4 regions of the Kribbella sp. C-35 genome follow, and region 4 is predicted to be linked to each of the others. Evidence: riboswitches for the same ligand, from Rfam matches in the RefSeq annotation. Region 4 holds a riboswitch; each other region holds the start of a gene.
The links. Region 4 has a riboswitch for cobalamin ahead of ACLJOO_RS10210 (CbtB domain-containing protein). Riboswitches for the same ligand answer to the same signal wherever they lie in the genome.
Positions count from the first base shown of each region.

Region 1: linked by a shared signal. The riboswitch ahead of metE (5-methyltetrahydropteroyltriglutamate--homocysteine S-methyltransferase) and the one ahead of ACLJOO_RS10210 (CbtB domain-containing protein) in region 4 are both predicted to bind cobalamin.
Region 2: linked by a shared signal. The riboswitch ahead of ACLJOO_RS42020 (ribonucleoside-diphosphate reductase subunit alpha) and the one ahead of ACLJOO_RS10210 (CbtB domain-containing protein) in region 4 are both predicted to bind cobalamin.
Region 3: linked by a shared signal. The riboswitch ahead of cobN (cobaltochelatase subunit CobN) and the one ahead of ACLJOO_RS10210 (CbtB domain-containing protein) in region 4 are both predicted to bind cobalamin.

Region 1 is NZ_JAJPWG010000002.1:1,070,166-1,072,360, forward strand. Features, by position in the region: gene ACLJOO_RS17605 (cobalamin-binding protein) at 54-821, shown strand; cobalamin riboswitch at 865-1,084, shown strand; gene metE (5-methyltetrahydropteroyltriglutamate--homocysteine S-methyltransferase) at 1,210-2,195, shown strand, end outside.
Region 2 is NZ_JAJPWG010000009.1:208,946-211,140, reverse strand. Features, by position in the region: gene ACLJOO_RS42020 (ribonucleoside-diphosphate reductase subunit alpha) at 1-876, opposite strand, end outside; cobalamin riboswitch at 1,033-1,201, opposite strand; gene ACLJOO_RS42015 (DinB family protein) at 1,262-1,843, opposite strand; gene ACLJOO_RS42010 (Fic family protein) at 1,913-2,195, opposite strand, start outside.
Region 3 is NZ_JAJPWG010000002.1:247,662-249,856, reverse strand. Features, by position in the region: gene ACLJOO_RS13900 (vanadium-dependent haloperoxidase) at 1-681, opposite strand, end outside; cobalamin riboswitch at 838-984, shown strand; gene cobN (cobaltochelatase subunit CobN) at 1,019-2,195, shown strand, end outside.
Region 4 is NZ_JAJPWG010000001.1:2,017,154-2,019,348, reverse strand. Features, by position in the region: gene ACLJOO_RS10220 (MFS transporter) at 1-380, shown strand, start outside; gene ACLJOO_RS10215 (LysE family translocator) at 370-1,011, opposite strand; cobalamin riboswitch at 1,193-1,324, shown strand; gene ACLJOO_RS10210 (CbtB domain-containing protein) at 1,361-1,558, shown strand; gene ACLJOO_RS10205 (CbtA family protein) at 1,577-2,195, shown strand, end outside.

The DNA.
Region 1 (2,195 bases), on a different contig from region 4:
GAGATCTGTTTCGCGCTCGGTGGCGGTGCGGATGTGGTCGGGGTCACCTTCGAGTGCGACTTTCCGGCGGCTGCTCGCACCGGCGGATCGTGTCGACGACCGCGCTGCCCGAGGGTCTGACACCGGGCGAGATCGACGCGGCTGTACGTCGGATGGTCGCGGCCGGGGAGGATCTGTATCACCTGGACGCGGGTGCGTTGCGCGAGCTCGACCCGGATGTGGTGATCACCCAGGACCTGTGTGCGGTGTGCGCGATCGACGTGACGGATGTCGACGAGGCGCTTGACTATCTGGGGTGTCGCGCGGACGTGGTGAGCACGGATCCGCACAACCTGACCGAGATACTCGAGTCGATCGAGACCATCGGAAAGGCAATCGGCCGAGACGCCACGCAGTTGGTGGAGAGCCTCCGGACCCGGCTGGGTAGGCGGGCCAGTGGTGGTGCGCGAGTCGCGTTGTTGGAGTGGACGGATCCGCCGTTTGCGCCGGGGCACTGGTTGCCGGAGATGGTGACGGTGGCGGGCGGGGTGAATGTGCTGGGGGTGGCTGGGGAGCGGTCGAAGGCGATCACGTGGGAAGCCGTGCGGCAGTCGCAGCCCGAGGTGGTGGTGTCCGCGCCGTGTGGGTTCGGGCTTGATGGGGCTACCGAGTTGACGGAGCTCCTGATGGGCGACCTGCCGGCGGACATTCCGGTGTGGGCCGTGGACGCCAACGGGTACTTCGCGCGACCGGGGCCTCGGCTCGTCGACGGTGTTGACGTGCTGGCGGCCATTGTCCGCGGAGAGATCCCGGATCCGGCCGTCGCGCGGCGCCTGCGGTAGTGGCGTTGGTCTCGCCGTACGCCGAACCGCATCCGGCGCGCGTACGCTCGATCGTGCCGACGGTTCGCGTGGTCACGCAGGATGTGGCTGGGCGAGGCAAGAGGGAACCCGGTGAGAATCCGGGACTGCCCCGCAGCGGTGAACGGGAACGACCGCCGTCACAAGCACTGGACTAACGTCCGGGAAGCGACGGCCAGTAGGTCCACCGGTCCTGGCCGGTCTGCCCGTGAGTCCGAAGACCTGCCGCCGGCCCGCACGCCCAACCCGGGTGCGCGGGGGATCGGTGGTCTCGTGGGAGGACCCGCCCGGGCTCACGGCGTACCCGTGGTCCCTGCGTTTTCCCGCGAGCGATCCGCCGATCCATCGGCACGCTCGCGAGGAGAGAGACGTGAACACCAGTAACACTCTTGGCAACACCCTCGGCACCACCATCCTGGGCTACCCGAGGATCGGCCCCGGCCGCGAACTCAAGCACGCGCTGGAGCAGTACTGGGCCGACGGCGACGCGACGCAACTCGAAACCACAGCCCGCCGGCTCCGGGCGGAGACCTGGCTCGACCTGAAGTCCCGCGGCCTCGGCACCATCCCCGGCAACACCTTCTCGTACTACGACCAGATGCTCGACCACGTCCAGCTCTTCGGCGTCGCTCCGGACCGATTCCGTGGCCTCGGCGACCTCGACCAGTACTTCGCGATGGCCCGCGGCCGCGACGGCGTCGCCCCGCTCGAGCTGACCAAGTGGTTCGACACGAACTATCACTACCTGGTGCCCGAGCTCGACCGCGAGACCCGCTTCACCCTGAACCCGGCCAAGATCCTGACCGAACTGGCCGAAGCCCGTGAGTACGACGTGAATCTCCGCCCGGTCCTGATCGGTCCGCTCACCTTCCTGCTGCTCTCCAAGTCCGACGACGTCCAGCCGCTGACCCTGCTGGACCAACTCGTCGACGTGTACGCCGAGTTGCTCGCCCAACTGGACACCGACTGGGTACAGCTCGACGAACCCGCGCTGGTGCAGGACCGCACCCCGGCCGAGCTCGACGCTCTGCAGCGCGCGTACACGAAGCTCGCCGCCCTGACCGACCGGCCACGCCTGCTGGTCGCGACGTACTTCGGCGACCCAGGTCCGGCGCTTCCCGTGCTGACCTCGACCGGCGTCGACGGTCTGGCCCTCGATCTCGTCTCCGCCCCTGGCCTTGTCGATCAGATCGCCGGGCTGCGATCACTTCGCCAGAAGACGGTCGTGGCCGGCGTGGTCGACGGCCGGAATGTCTGGCGAACCGCGCTGGGCGACGCGCTCTCCACGTGCGCCGCCCTCGCCGGTTCCGTCGGCCGACTGGAGGTGTCGACGTCCTGCTCGCTCCTTCACGTCCC
Region 2 (2,195 bases), on a different contig from region 4:
GAGGTGCAGCAGGTACCGGTCGTAGAGCGTCTGCAAACTGAGGAAGGTGAAGTTCAGATCGGCCTCGGGCTTGATCGCCGCGGCGAGCCGGTCGAGGTCGAAGCGGCCGAGCTCGGGATCGAGCTGGCCGGCCTCGATACCGGTCTGGATGTAGCGCGGGAAGTAGTCGACGTACGCGGTGCTCATGTCGGCCTGACTGGCCTGCCGGGGCTCGCCGTGGACGCGGCCCAGCGCCTCGCGGCGGATCTGGTCCAGCAGCAGGCGGGACGCGGCGAAGCTGTACTGCGGCTCGGTCTCGACGTACGACCGCGCGGCCATCACCAGCGCGAGCTCGACCTCGTGGTGTGCGATGCCGTCGTAGCAGGCGCCGAGGGTCTCGTTCAGGATCAGTTCGGGGTCGACCGCGTCGAGTCCGGAGGCGCCCTCGGCGACGATCACCCGGAGCCGGTCGACGTCGAGCGGGGACCGGCTGCCGTCGGCCGCGCGGACGGTCAGCGCCGGCTTCTCGGTGACGCCGGTCGGGTCGGCGGCGGTGCGGGCCTTGGTCCGCTCCTCGCGGTACAGCACGTAGGCGCGGGCGACCTGGTGCTCGCCGGCGCGCATCAGCGCCAGCTCGACCTGGTCCTGGATGTCCTCGACCTGCACGCTGCGGCGCGTGTCGCCGCGGCTGGTCAAGGCGGTGACGACCCGGCCGGTCAGGTCGGCGACCAGGTCACGGACCCGGTGGGTGGCGCCCGCGTCGGCGCCCTCGACGGCGAGGAACGCCTTCGTCACGGCGACGGAGATCTTGCCGGCGTCGAACGGCGTACTGCTGCCGTCGCGGCGGATGACGGTCAGTTCTGTTCGAAGGTCCCCCCAAACAGGTGATGCAGCCACAGATGATGAGGAAGCAATGGTCACAGGTGTGCGCTCCAGAAGAGTTCGGTGACCCGGGACCACGCGAGCGGGCGCATGACGGGACCGGCAGCACCGGCCGGGGAACACTGCCGTCCGCCCTGCGACCCACCCGCGAGATCTCGGACCGCGTGCACCGGCGGTGCACGCACCGGTGGCAGGTATCCGGGCTCGCGGACACGCCTCGACAGCACGTCCACACACCGTTGCGGGGCAGCTCCGGATTCGCACCGGATTCCCCTGTTGCCTCGGAATGATCAACATCTTGTGGTGCCAACCGCTCCGAACCACCAGTAGTAGTGATGCTAGGTGGGAAGATCTATATCTTGTGGGAGCGCCACGCCGCGTGTCGCACATCTTGTGGTCCTCACGCTGCGACCGCGTAGAGATCCTGGAGTGTCATGATCTCCGAGCCATGATGGATCAGCTCGCGATTCAGTCGCAGGACCACGTGGCCGAACGGCTCGGCGGCGTCCAGTTCGTTCGCCTGGCTCAGGCCGATCGTCATCGCGGCGTCCTCGTCCAGACCGGCGATCGCGTCCTGCCAGGCCTCGACCCAGTAGGTCAGCCAGGCGACCGCGTCCCGGGCGTTGCCGTGCAGCGTGATGTCGGCCCGCCCCTGCCGGCTCTCGCCGAACGTCCACTCCCAGCGCTCGAAGAACATCTCGGTCAGATGCGCGATCAGCCAGGCGATCGTCCGCGGTCCGCGATGGTCCGGCTCGTCCGGCCACTGCGCGACCCACTCGCCGGACCCGAGCGGCCGGAACCGCCCGGTGTAATGCCGCCGTACGACGGTGAGCGCCTCGCTGCCCGGTCGCCAGAAGTACTGCTCGTCGGTCAGTTGGGCGAGCCGCCCGGACAGCACCATCCAGCTGAAGCCGAGCTGGCCGCGGACCATCGCCATCGCCGACGGCCGGTGCAGGATGTCCCAGTCGAACGCCTCCGGCATCACAACTCCCCTGTACGATCGAACATATGTTCGAATTCTTGCTCGATCGCAACCAGAAAGTCAAACCCCCTAGTGTGTCGGTTCTGGCCTTGCCGGGACCGGTCTGCTAGGCGGCTCGATCCGGGTGTCCGCGGCCGGACTCGCGAAGCGACGCTCCAGCAAGGTGAACGCGTCGATCAGCTCGGGCGCCTCGTAGACGCGGTTCCGGCGCCCGTCGGTGAGCTCGCGCAGGATGCCGGTCTCGACCAATCGGGCGAGGCCCTGGTTGGCGGCCTGCTGGGAACGGTCGATGAGCTGGGCCGCGGCCGCGAGCGTCAGCACGGGCGCGGCGGGCAGTGCCTCGATCAGGAGT
Region 3 (2,195 bases), on a different contig from region 4:
CGTCTTCACCTCGGCGAAGTCCCGGGCGTAGGCCTTCGACGTGATCGGGTCGGGACCGGGCAGCCGGAACTGCGTCGGCGACCGGAGCGCCAGCGGTACGACGAATCCGAGCCACGGGGCGAGCATCGCGGCGTTGGCATCGGGTGTCGGGCGCCAGACTCCGGGAGCGGGTGTCACGGTGAGTTGGATGTTCGCGCCTCTGCCGTCGTTGAGCCGGGCCTGGATCAGCGTCGCGGCCGCGTGCCGGCCGACCTCGGTTCCGCGGACCTTGGACCGGCCGTCGGGAATGCCGCCGAGCGAGGCGGCGTAGTCGGTCGCGAGCTGCGCGGCCGAGGCCGGGAAGTAGTACCGCAGCACCTCGTACGCCGCCGTCGCGGCCGCTGCCTCCGACGATGCCTTCCCGCGGACCTTGGGTTGCTTCAGGTACGGCTGGTACCGGCCTTCGATCGCCACCACCGCGTCGTACACGGCCAGCGACACGAAGCCGAAGTACAGGCTCCCCACCGGGACCGGGGTGGCGTTCTCCGTGTAGATCGTCCGGCCGGCGATGGTGTTCCACTGGGTGATCACCGCCGGACCCGCCCGGACGCCGCCGGCCTGGCTCGGCACCGCGACGAGGGCAGGACCGACGAGGCCGATGGCCAGTACGACGACCAGAAGTCTCCAGGCCTTCAAGCGCATGATGGTCTCCTTCAGCTCAGGTGGAACCGGATCGGCCTGTGCTGAAGAAGACGTTGCCGTGCGACGCCGGAGGGCGTCCGCAGTACAAACCCTGTCTTTCCGCCCTATACCAAAGCCAGTGCACGGGTCAACGCGACAACGTGGGACGACTTCCACACCTGCTCCGGCGACGCCGGCAGCTCCGTCGGCTACAGTCATGCCGTCATCGACGGCATCAGCAGGAACCCGGTGTGAGTCCGGGGCGGTCCCGCCACTGTGACCCGTGAAGGGGAGTCAGGAACTGCCGCCGTCGTACCTGGAATCGGGGCGTGGATACCTCGGAAAGGAACGCGTGCGCATGCCTGCGAAGCTGCTGTTGCTGTCCACTGCCGACACCGACCTGCTGGCGGCCGCCGCGGCCGACGCCGGGTGGAACGTGGCGAACCCGGCCCGGCTCGATCTCGCCGGGCTCGGACCGCTGCTCGACGACGCGGAGATCGTCGTCGTCCGGCTGCTCGGCGGGCGCCGCGCGTGGGAGGACGGGCTCGACGCGGTCCTCGCCTCGGGGAAGCCCGCGGTGGTCGTGAGCGGCGAGGCCGCCCCGGACGCCGAGCTGATGTCGCTGTCGACCGTGCCCGCCGGTGCGGTCACCGAGGCGCTCGCCTACCTGCGTGAAGGCGGCGCGGACAACCTGCGCAACCTGGCCGGCTTCCTGCGCGACACGCTGCTGCTGACCGGCGACGAGTTCGAGCCGCCGCACGCGCTCCCGGCGTACGGCGTCCGCGGGTCCTTCGTCGACGACGACCGGCCTGTGGTGGGGATCGTGTACTACCGGGCGCACGAGATCTCCGGGAACACCGCCTTCGTCGACGCGCTCGCGGCGGCGGTCACCGAGGCCGGCGCGCAACCACTTCCGGTGTACTGCGGGACTCTTCGCGGGCTCGACCCGGCCGAGAACGTCGGGCTCTTCGATCTACTGCGGAAGTGCGACGTACTGGTCACCACGCTTCTCGCCGCCGGCGGCGCGGTGGCGGCGAACGCGAGCGCGGGCGGTGCGGATGACGCGTGGGACGCGGGCGCGCTGGCGTCGCTCGACATCCCGTTGATCCAGGGCCTCGCGCTGACCTCGACCCGCGAGCAGTGGGTGGAGAGCGACGCGGCCGTCAGCCCGCTGGACGCGGCGACGCAGGTGGCGATCCCGGAGTTCGACGGGCGGCTGATCACGATCCCGTTCTCGTTCAAGTCGTACGACGCCGACGGTCTGGCACGGTACGCGCCGGACGCGGAGCGGTGCGCGCGGCTGGCCGGGATCGCGGTCGCGCACGCCCGGTTGCGGCATGTTCCGCCGGCCGAGAAGCGGATCGCGCTGGTGCTGTCCTCGTACCCGACCAAGCACGCGCGGATCGGGAACGCGGTCGGCCTGGACACACCTGCGTCGGCGGTCGTGCTGCTCGGGCAGCTGAAGGACGCCGGGTACGACCTGGGCGACCTCGATCTGAGCGAGTTGCAGGGCGCGGACGGAGCTGACGGCCTGA
Region 4 (2,195 bases):
CCCACGCGGTCTTCCTGCAGGCCGGCATGCTCGCGATCCTGGTCGGCATCGTCACGGCAGCGCTGACGCTCAACCCGGACGTCCCGATCCTGGTCGGCATCCTCGGCTGGAGCCTCACCGGCCTGGGCATGGGAACCGTGTTCCCGACGCTGTCGGTCCTGGTCCTGGAGTACTCCGAACGCGACGAGCAGGGCGCCAACAGCTCCGCCCTCCAGCTGAGCGACTCGTTGTCAACCGCAACAATCCTCGCGATCGGCGGCTCGCTGTTCGCAGCCATGGAACCGCACTCCGCCGTGCTGGCCTACCTGATCGCCTTCGGCCTCCCGGCCTTGCTCGCACTCCTCGGAGTACCCGCAGGCCGCCGTACCGCTACTCCTTAGAGCCTGTCACCGCGATGCTGGCGCCGAGGCCGATGATCATCAGGCCGCCGGTGCCGCCGACCAGCTCGAGCCGGCGTGGTGAGCGAGCGAACCACTCGCGCGCCGTACCGGCCACGAACGCCCAGACGCTGTCCGAGCAGAGCGCGATCAGGATGAAGATCAGCCCGAGCACCAGGATCTGCGCCCACGCCGGCGCACTGGCCCCCTTGTCGACGAACTGCGGCAGCACAGCAGCAAAGAACACCGCCGTCTTCGCATTCGTCACCCCCACCAGGAACCCCTGCCGGATGGTCCGCCGGGTACTGCTCGGTTTCGCGGTACCCCGCATCGCCTCGACCAACGACTTCCGCGACCGAAACGCCTGCACCCCGAGATAGATCAGGTACGCCGCCCCAACGAGCTTCACCACGGTCAGCGCCACCGCACTCGCAGCAATCAACGTCCCAAGCCCAACCGAGATCCCACCCAGCAAAACCGCCGCGCCAAGCGTGTTCCCCACCATCGTCAACACGGCCTCGCGCCGCCCAACCGCCAGCGCCCGCCCCACAATGAACAACACACTCGGCCCCGGCACGACGATGATGATGAACGCAGTGATCGCAAACGCAAACAAGTGATGAGCGGACGGCATCTCCTCAGAGTAGACGGAGAGCCGCACACCGCCTACACAGAATTGGATATCCCCTCGCGTTGGGGGTTCTCCCCTCGTACACCAGGGGAGAAGGCACAAGACCAGCGGATAACCCCTCGTCTGCTGTCTCACCTGGGGTGGGATAGGTCACCGGTGTGCCGTGGTGCGTTGACCGGGGGGTGGGTGGGACCCTACGGTTCGAGGGTCAACCTGCGGTGCCATGAGGGAAGCCGGTGAGAAGCCGGCGCGGCCGCGCCACTGTGATCGAGTTTCGGCTCGTAAGTCAGGACGCTCGGGCACTCGCAGCCTTTCGAAGGGGACGCGCACTTCCCCAGGAGGTTCAGTTCAGATGGCAGCTCCTGCCCAGTCGGTCGCCGTACCGGCTCTCTCGCCCAAGCTTCTTGCTGCCGCGCTGCTCAGCGTCGGCCTGATGTTGCTGCTCGCGTATCTGGTCGGGTTCGACCAGGGTGCGGTGTCCCGGTCCGGGATGTACCTGCACGAGCTGATGCACGACGGTCGCCACCTTCTCGGCGTGCCCTGTCATTAAGAACAGCCACTAGACGACATGCGCACCTTCGGATCGCTCCTGGTGCGCGGATTGATCGTCGGACTCTTCGCCGGCCTGCTGGCCGGAACGTTCGCCTACGTGCTGGGCGAGCCGCGTGTCGACGCGGCGATCGCGATCGAAGAGGCCGGCGCCGCGCACACCCATGATCATGACCATGCCGACCAGGCTGACCAGGCGGAGGAAGAAGAGCCGCTGGTCAGCCGTGAAGGCCAGAAAGCGGGGCTGTTCCTCGCCACCAGCCTGTACGGCGTTGCGCTCGGCGGACTGTTCGCCGTCGCGTTCACGCTGCTCCGCCGCAAGCTCCGGACAGAGAACGACGCGTACGCCGCGCTCGGGCTCGCCGCGGCGGGTTTCGTCGGCATCGTGCTGGTCCCATTCCTCAAGTACCCGCCGAACCCGCCCGCGGTCGGTGATCCGGACACGATCACCCGCCGTACGGTCACCTATCTCCTGACGCTGGTGATCGGCCTGCTCGCGGTCTGGGCCGGCGTCGCGCTGTCCCGGTGGGCCGCGCGGTACGGCGAAATCGCCCGGCTCGCAGGCGGTGTCGTCGGGCTGGTCGTCACTGTGGTGGCGGCGTACCTGATTCTGCCGCGAATCAACGAGGTTCCGGAGA